2 regions of the Microbulbifer sp. TB1203 genome follow, and region 1 is predicted to be linked to the other one. Evidence: predicted binding sites of a transcription regulator. Region 1 holds the regulator's gene; the other holds the start of a gene.

The links. Region 1 encodes LexA, which represses DNA repair genes until DNA is damaged. Its sites were predicted from a motif close to ACTGTNTNTANANACAGT; they were not measured.
Region 2: a site for LexA is predicted at 2,823-2,840, ahead of PP263_RS15135 (VRR-NUC domain-containing protein). Genes of this name have one in related genera too.

What each region holds. Positions count from the first base shown of each region.
Region 1 covers NZ_CP116899.1:1,556,569-1,560,985, forward strand. The annotation lists gene PP263_RS06590 (TetR/AcrR family transcriptional regulator) at 1-180, opposite strand, end outside; gene PP263_RS06595 (DUF6763 family protein) at 312-623, shown strand; gene PP263_RS06600 (TIGR00730 family Rossman fold protein) at 661-1,302, opposite strand; gene lexA (transcriptional repressor LexA) at 1,488-2,093, shown strand; gene PP263_RS06610 (hypothetical protein) at 2,153-2,410, opposite strand; gene PP263_RS06615 (DUF6586 family protein) at 2,495-2,986, opposite strand; gene topA (type I DNA topoisomerase) at 2,983-4,417, opposite strand, start outside.
Region 2 covers NZ_CP116899.1:3,600,296-3,604,712, reverse strand. The annotation lists gene PP263_RS15140 (ATP-dependent DNA helicase) at 1-993, opposite strand, end outside; gene PP263_RS15135 (VRR-NUC domain-containing protein) at 1,020-2,711, opposite strand; gene PP263_RS15130 (NCS2 family permease) at 3,208-4,417, shown strand, end outside.

The sequences.
Region 1 (4,417 bases):
AAAGCGCTCGAACACTGCCTGGATCAGTTCTTTTTTTGATCCAAAGTGGTAATTTACTGCGGCGAGGTTGACCCCGGCTGTGCTGGTGATGGTACGCAGGGAGGTTTCGGTGAAGCCGCGCTCGGCAAAGAGCACCTCAGCGGCGTCCAATATCCGGCCGACCGTATCCGTCTGGCTCATAGGAATTCGAACCAACAATTAAAACAGTTGTTTAGTGAAAAGGCAGATTAGCATATTCCGCGCCAGCAGGCGGTGTTGAACCGGTGGCGCGGACATTAAATTGAAGGGAAGAATCGAGGAGAAGGGTTGCCATGACTCATAAACGACCGGAAATTGGCAGTTGGTTCGAGAATATCGACGGCGGCCTGCTGTTCGAAGTGGTCGCGGTGGACGATACCATCGAAGTCCAATACGCCGACGGCACCCTGGATGAGTTCGACTGGGAACAGTGGCGGGAGATGTCGCTGGTCACGGCGGCAGAGCCGGAGGATGCCAACGCGGCCTTCGGCCTGACTGTGGACGACCAGTCACCGAATGCGCGGGGCTTCAGCGTGCCGGAGGATACCAACCCTCTCGACCACGTTGAGGGAGAACCTTTCGAGGGGACGGACGAGTCGTCCTGAGGCCCCTTGCCAAGAGAATGAAAACTGGAGGTTCGTATCACGCCTCCCGCCCCCTGATGTAATCGATAATGATCTCCGCCGCCTCCTCTACAGTATCCACCATGCTGAATAAATCCAGGTCCGAGGCGTCAATGCAGCCGCTCTCCAGCACCGTATCCATCAACCAGCCGTGCAATCCAGCCCAATAGCGCTTGCCCACCAGCACGATGGGAAAGCGCTGCACCTTCTGCGTCTGCACCAGGGTCAGCGCTTCGAACAGTTCGTCCAGGGTGCCGTAGCCCCCGGGCATACCCACAAAACCCACCGCGTGTTTGACGAACATAAACTTGCGCACAAAGAAGTAGCGGAAGTTGAGGCTGATGTCCTGGTAGGGATTGGCCGCCTGCTCGAAAGGCAGTTCTATGTTGAGGCCGATGGAGACGCCGCGCTGGGGCAAGGCACCGCGATTGCAGGCCTCCATGATCCCCGGGCCGCCACCGGTCATCACCGGTATACCTTCGGCGGCCAGCAACTCCCCCAGTCTGACTCCCTGCTGATATTCCGGAGTATCCTCTGTAAAGCGCGCACTGCCGAATACTGTCACGGAACCGGTGAGCGCAATCAGTCGTTCAATTCCATCCACCAGCTCGGACTGTATCCGCAGTACCCGCCAGGCTTCCGGCATTTTTGCGTCCAGCATTTTCTTTCCTTTTATTTGTCGCGTATCTCTTTCAACCAGCCATTTTCTCCCCTCCTCTACTTATAGCAGCTTAATAGCGACAATGGCGTTGCCGGCCGCCCACCGGCACAAAGATTGCGCAGGAGGCAAATCTGTATATAATCCCAGCAACTGTATATAAATACAGAACAACCTCAGGTGACCCTATGACCAATCTCACTGCACGCCAGGCCCAGGTACTTGAACTGATCAAGTCCTATCTGGAGGACACCGGCTATCCGCCCACGCGCGCGGAGATCGCCCAGGAACTGGGCTTTCGATCCCCCAACGCCGCGGAAGAACACTTGAAGGCACTTGCGCGCAAAGGCGCGATCGAGATGGTGGCGGGTGCCTCGCGGGGAATCCGCATTCCCGATTATCAACCGGGCCTGCCGATTGTAGGGCGTGTAGCCGCCGGCAACCCGATCCTCGCCGAGGAGAACATCGAGGATTACTGCGACCTTCCGGCAGATTTCTTTCACCCACCGGCGGACTACCTGCTGCGGGTGCACGGCATGAGCATGCGCGACGCCGGCATACTGGATGGCGACCTGCTTGCGGTACAGCGCACAGATCAAGTGCGCAATGGCCAGATAGTGGTGGCGCGGATCGAAGATGAAGTCACCGTCAAGCGCTTCCGCCGCAAAGGCAACCAGGCCACTGTGCAGCTATTGCCGGAAAACGAGGATTTCGAAGTGATTCAAGTGGATATGCGGGACAAGCGTTTTGCCATTGAAGGACTGGCGGTGGGAGTGATCAGGCAGAGCCCCTGATCAATTAACAATGACCAGGCTGGAGTAATCCCAATTGAACATTGGTAACTGGTCATTGATCAATGAACCGTGTGATTTACCGGGGTCCCCTCTTCGTCTTCATCGAAATAACCCGACTCCATATCGTCGATATTCTGTACAGCTTCTATGCCGGCCTCCAGCATGGCCCGGGCAATGGCGATTTTGTGTTCGCGTATGAAATCCAGACTCTCACTGGAGAAATGGATACGCACCAGCGGGTCCTCCCGGTGGCCGGCACGGCGCAGCGCCACATCGCCATTGGCCAGTTCAACAATTTCAAAAGTCTCGGAGGACATACCCTTCTCCCGCTACATCAATTTGTGTGCAGGGTAACATACAGAGGCCGGAAGCCAGAAATCGGACTTAAAAACTGCCCGCTCCTACCACTCTTCCATATGCGCGCGCTGGCGCCGCACCAACTCCACTAGCGCGGCACGCCATGCTTGCAAACGCTCTTCGCTGAGAGCCGGAATTTCGGCAGCGGACAGGTTTTGCAACGGAATCAAGTTATCCTCCCCGCGATTTCCTTCGCTCTTCCCGCCGGAGAACTTCCACAGCTGCAACCACGCGGCCTGCAGTTGCGACAGCCAGCTGTCAGGGTCCCCGAGCAGCTCCAGCAGTTCAGCGGCCTCCGCACAGGCCGTACCGCGGGCTGCGGCCCGCTCCTTGAGTTCAGACGCGGATTCCGGTTCGCAACCCAGTTGCAACTGAAACGCCAGCTCGCAGAGAAAGGCGCGGTAGGCGCGCCACAGCTGCACCACTGCTCCCTCCTGCACCGCCACCTGCCGCAACGCGGGCCCGGTCTCTCCATCCAGGAGCAGTTGGCTTTTACGCAGAGCGGACGCCACCGCGCCGGTGTAAGGATTGCTCATCTGCCCGCGGCCGCTTTCTTGTGTGCCGGCTTGCGCGTGGTACCACTGCTTCCGGACTCAATCTGCCACTTGCCGTCTCGATAAAAGGCGCGCCAGCCGGTGGCCTTTCCCTCTTCCTCGGACTGTACATACTGCTCTTGGGTCTTGCGGCTGAAGCGCACCACCGTATCCCGCCCCTTGTCGTCCTCGGTGGGCGCCGAAAACAGGAAGCTGTACTTGGGATCGATCTCGCTTTTGTGCGGCAACAGCTCTTTCACCAGTGGCGCGCGGGTCTCGCGGTTCTTCGGGAACTGGCTTGCGGCGAGGAACAAGCCCGAGGCGCCGTCGCGCAGGATATAGTGGTCGTCCACTTTCTGGCAGGGCAGCTCGGGCATGGGCACCGGATCCATTTTCGGTGGCGCCGGCTGGCCGTTCTTGAGCAGTTTACGGGTGTTCTTGCACTCTTCGCTGGTGCAGCCGAAGTACTTGCCGAAACGACCGGACTTCAGCTGCATATCGCTGCCACACTTGTCGCACTCGATCAGCGGCCCGTCGTAGCCCTTGATCTTGAAAGTGCCCTTCTCCACCTCGTAGCCGTTGCAATCCGGGTTGTTGCCGCAGATATGCAGCTTGCGCTGCTCATCCAGCAGGTAGCTGTCCATGGCGGTGCCGCACTTGGAACAGCGGCGCTTGTCGCGCAACTGGCGGGATTCTGCTTCTTCATCCTTGTCCGCGTCCACGGCCTCTTCGCCGGGCACCAGGTTCATGGTGTTGGTGCAGCGCTCCTTGGGTGGCAACCCGTAACCGGAGCAGCCGAGGAAAACGCCGGTGGAGCCGGTGCGGATCTGCATATGCCGGCCGCACTTGCTGCACTCGATATCGGTGTCCGTGGGCGCGTTGCGGCGCATGCCGTCCTCGGCGGCCTGGGCTTTTTCCAGGCGCGCGGAGAAGTCCTTGTAGAATTCGTCGAGCAGCTCTTTCCAGCCCTTGTCCCCCCCCGCCACCGCGTCCAGGGATTCCTCCAGGTTGGCAGTAAAACCGTAATCCATCAGGTTCTTGAAACTCTCGCTCAGGCGGTCGGTGACGATATCCCCCATTTTTTCCGCGTAGAAGCGCCTGTTTTCCAAGCGGACGTAGCCGCGGTCCTGGATAGTGGAAATGATTGAGGCGTAAGTGGAGGGACGGCCGATACCGCGCTTTTCCAGCTCTTTCACCAATGCCGCCTCGCTGTAACGCGCCGGCGGTTTGGTGAAATGCTGTTTCGGATCCAGTTTTTTCAGCGAGAGTTTCTCTCCCACTTTCACGTCCGGCAACAGTAGGTCTTCGTCTTTTTTGCTGACCGGCGGCGCCACCTTTAAAAAGCCGTCGAAACGGATCACGCGCCCGCGGGCGCGCAGCTCGAAGTCGCCGGCGGTAACCACCACCGAGGTGGACGTGAACTGCGCCGGGGTC
Region 2 (4,417 bases), 2.0 Mb from region 1:
CAGCAGTTGCCGTCGCGCCTCGGGCAGGCGATCAAAAAAGCCCCGGGTGCGTGGGCAGATACCATCGGCATCCCGGCTGCACAACCCCAGACGGCAGGCACAGGTTTTGTCCCGCGCCTGTATTTCCAGCAGTGAAAGTTTTAGTCCCTTGTCGTGCAGCCGCGCTGCTGTTTCCCGCACCATCTGGCGACCGGAATTTTTGGCGGTCAGGTAAACCAGCTGATCCACCTGGGCTTCCCCCAGTGCCTTGATGGCCGGGAACAGGGTGCTTACCGTTTTGCCAATGCCGGTGGGCGCTTCCACCACCAGCTCACCGCCATCGCGCAGGCAGCGGTATGCCGCCACCGCCAGCTCTCGCTGACCGGGCCGATAATCGGGAAATGGAAACGCCAGCGCCCGGGCCGACGTTTGCACCTGCTGGCGATGCTGCTGCCAGCTTCGATGCCAATGGAGATACTCGCTCACCGCTGCGTGGGCGAAGTCTTCCAGATCGGACCAACTGAACTCGTGCAGCTCCGGGTAGGTTTTTTGCTCTTTCAGGTTGTGCCACAACATCTGCAGAGCCACGCGGCCGTCATCGGTAGCGGGGTTCTCCGCATCAGCCCGCCGCTGCAACAGGTAACAGAAGCCGTAGACTTTAAGCTGGGCCCAGTGCAACTGGCGCACCGTCTCCGGCAATTGCCGGGGCGGGTAGTAGGTGGTTTTAATTTCATCCAGCTGTACCGGCCGGTGCAGGTCCGTTTGTGGGTGCAGGATATCCACCCGGCCGCTGAGGATCACCGCCTGGCCCTCGCAGTTCCATTGCACCTGTAGCCTGTACTCGGCTTCACTGCCCGGTGGGCGCTGTTTTTGCAGTTTCTGGTGAGCGCGAATTCCCTCTTGGGCCGAGGGCCCGCCCGGGGTATCGCCGATCAGGTCACCGCGGCGGCAGGCAAACGCGACCAGTTGTCCCACCGGCAGTTGCAGGGGCGGGGCATCACTCTCGGCTGTCATGTCGCTCAAGGCTGTCGTTGTCCCGCTCAAGGCTGCTGCCACTCCACATGCAAGACCCGGTGGGGGATTTGGTGTTCGGCAAAAAACGCCAGCCAGCGCAGCTGGTTTTGTTGCAGGCGATCGCCGGGCCCCTTCACTTCCACCAGCTCATAGCCGCCCGTCGCCGGAAACAGAATCAGGTCCGGCAGGCCGCTTCGGTGATGGGCGATGTCGCTCAGCAGGCGCTGAAACAACTGCCGCCAATGGTCGGCGGGGATGCGCGTCAGCGCCAGTTCCAGCAGCGTTTCCGGTAGCGCCTCCCAGGCCACCAGCGGATTGGCGATGCCCTTTTTCTCGCGATAGTGCTGCCACACCCGATGCGCCAGGCTGTTGCTGTCGAGTTCGGCCAGGCGCTGTTCGAACGCGGCCCGGCGCAACGGATAAAAGTCGGGGGTGCGAAAGTCGCTGGGCGCCGCTTGAAATGGATTAAAAAAAGCCCCGGGCACCGGGGCGAAAACGATGTCCCAGGCAAAGAGCCCCAGTATCCCGTTAAACAGGCTGTTTTCCACGTAAAAACACTGGTCTGCTTGCGGGCGGGGAGAACCCTCTTGCAGATAGGCGGCGGCCAGCAGCTCCACCCGCTCCGGCGCCTGCGGCAGTACCTCGGTTTGGGTGGGCGGCTGGTATCGGGCCGGTGGTTCCCAGCCCGCCAGGTGCCCCTCCCGCCTGGCGGTGCGGTAACCAAAACTCTCCGCAAAAACCCGCTCCGCTTCGTTGTGGGGCGCCGTCAGTATCTCCCGGCACAGGGCCAGTCCCGCATCGATATCGCCGCGCTTGACGGCGATACGTGCCCGGCGCTCCCGGGCCGGCGGCCGTGTGCAGCGCCGGTACAGCTGGTCGGCTGCCTCCAGTTCGTCCAGTCGTTCCAACTGCCTGGCCAGCGCCAGGCGCAGGCGATCCAGGCGCCGGTGCAGGGTGGCATCGCCCTCAGCCTTATCTTTGTTCTCGGGCAGTTGCTCAGCCAGCGCCAGGATCGTGTCCGGTCCGGCGCACAGCGTGCTTTCCAGCTGCTCCAGGCAGTCGTAATAGCGCAGGTGCTGGATGATCTGCGCCCGGCTCTGGAACGGCAGGTGCCGTCGATCCAGTGGGTAATTCTCGTAGCGGTACAGCCCCAGGTCCCGTAGTACATAGTCGGTCAGGTCCTGACGCAAGTTGCCAAAAAAGCAGAGCTTAAAGGTTTCGAAGTGCTCCGCCGCCTGCACCGCCAACAGGGATTCAGTCGACAACAAGGCGTCCAGCAGCGCCGTCTGGTCCGCGCCTTGCTCCAGCAACGCCAGCTCCAGTGCCTGGCGTTTCAGGGTTTTGGACAGAGGTATGGGGCTGCGGGCCAGCAATTCCGCCTTGCTGAACAGCGGCAGGCATTCCCCCAGGGGCAGTTCCGGGTCGCGCCGCAACAAACCGGCCTCAACTAACCGGTCCGCGGCCCGGGGCAGGTAATCAATTTCGGCGTAAACCAGCTTGCTCTGGCGAAACAAGGACCCCGCCGAGGACGGCACCCCCTTGCGTGACAACAGCCGCACGTACAGCCGCTGGCTGTCGATATCCAGCGCCCCGAAAGTGGTGTAAAACTGCTGCTCCCCATCCGAGAGCAGTGGCTCATAGCGAGCCATCACAAAGTCCACCAGGGCGCGGAAGTTGGTCAGGTAATAATCCGGTGCCAGTTCAACGGGGACAGCCATGTTCTACTGCGTATTGCTCGTGGTTGGTTTTCCAGGGGCTTCTGCCCCAGTACTTCTATTGGGAAGGCGTGTTCGAGGAGCTATGTGGAGAGCTTTCCCTGTCGCCTGGATACTGTACAGTTATACAGGATGCATAGGGCATGAACAAATCCCGGGAGCGACCGCCCAGCCATCCGGCGGTCAGATATGCGCAAGCTTTGTGCGCTTGCCGCGCTTCCGCTTTCCGCAAAGAATATGCACAAATTTAGCCGCGCCCGATTGCGTGGCGGTCGCCAGAGAGAGTTGTGAGGGCCGAGGTGGTCGAACGGAAGGCCTGCCGAGCGAAGATCAAACGGAATAGAGCAAGGAGCAAAAGGTATGAAAGCAAAACAATATGAAGAGCTGCTCAGTATATTGAAATCCCGTTTACAGAACTTCGCGCCCTTAAATCCTGATCGTGTGGTTTAGAAATTGCAGGCGAAAAACGACATCCGAATCTAGTGGCCAGGTGATTGCTATGCAGAGAGTCGCGGACTATTTCAATTTTCGCCAGCTGGAGACCGGTAGGGAGCACGTGGAGGTCGGCTTCTGGCGGCGGGAGGTGTTGGCGGGGTTTACCACGTTTCTGGCCATGGCCTATATCTCCATCGTCAATCCGGCGATTCTCTCCGAGGCGGGGATGGATTTCGGGGCGGTGTTTGTGGCGACTTGCCTGGCGGCGGCCTTTGGGTCCATTGCCATGGGGCTGCTGGGCAATTACCCGGTGGCGCTGGCGCCGGGGATGGGGCAGAACGCTTTCTTTACCTACGCGGTGGTGCTGGGGATGGGGCACGCCTGGCAGACAGCCCTGGGGGCGGTGTTTCTGTCCGGGATTCTGTTTGTGGCGCTGAGCCTGCTGCCGTTCCGGGAGTGGCTGATCAATGCCATTCCCCGCAACCTGAAGCTGGGTATCTCCGCGGGCATCGGGCTGTTTCTGGGCATTATCGCCCTGAGCAAGGCCGGGGTGGTGGTGGACAGCCCGGCGACCCTGGTGGCGCTGGGGGACCTGACTACGTTTGAGCCGCTGATGTGCCTGGTCGGCTTTGCGCTGATCGCCGCACTGGCGCAGCGCCGGGTGACCGGCGCGGTGGTGATCGGCATTCTGGCGGTGAGCGTTGCCGGTTGGGTGCTGGGGGAGGTGGAGTTCAAGGGATTGATGTCCCTGCCGCCATCGCCCGCGCCGGTATTTTTACAGTTGGATGTTGCCGGCGCTTTCGAGGTGTCCATGGTCACGGTGATTCTCACCATGCTGTTGGTGGATGTGTTCGACACCGCCGGCACCATGGTGGGTGTGGCCAACCGGGCGGAGCTGGTGCGCGCCGACGGTTCGCTGCCTCGGCTGGGCAAGGCGCTGCTGGCGGATTCCGGGGCTACTGTAGTGGGTGCCCTGGTGGGCACTTCCTCCACTACCAGCTATATCGAGAGCGCGGCCGGCGTCGAGGCCGGCGGGCGCACCGGGATGACGGCGATTGTCTGCGGCCTGTTGTTTTTGCTGTGTCTGTTGTTTGCGCCGCTGGCGCAGAGTGTCCCCGCCTGCGCCACGGCGGCGGCGCTGCTGTTTGTGGCCTGCCTGATGGCGCGCAGCCTGGGGGATGTGGACTGGTCCGATCACAGCGAGAGCGCGCCGGCGGTGATTACTGCGCTGGCCATGCCCCTGGGCTATTCCATCGCCGACGGTATCGGGTTGG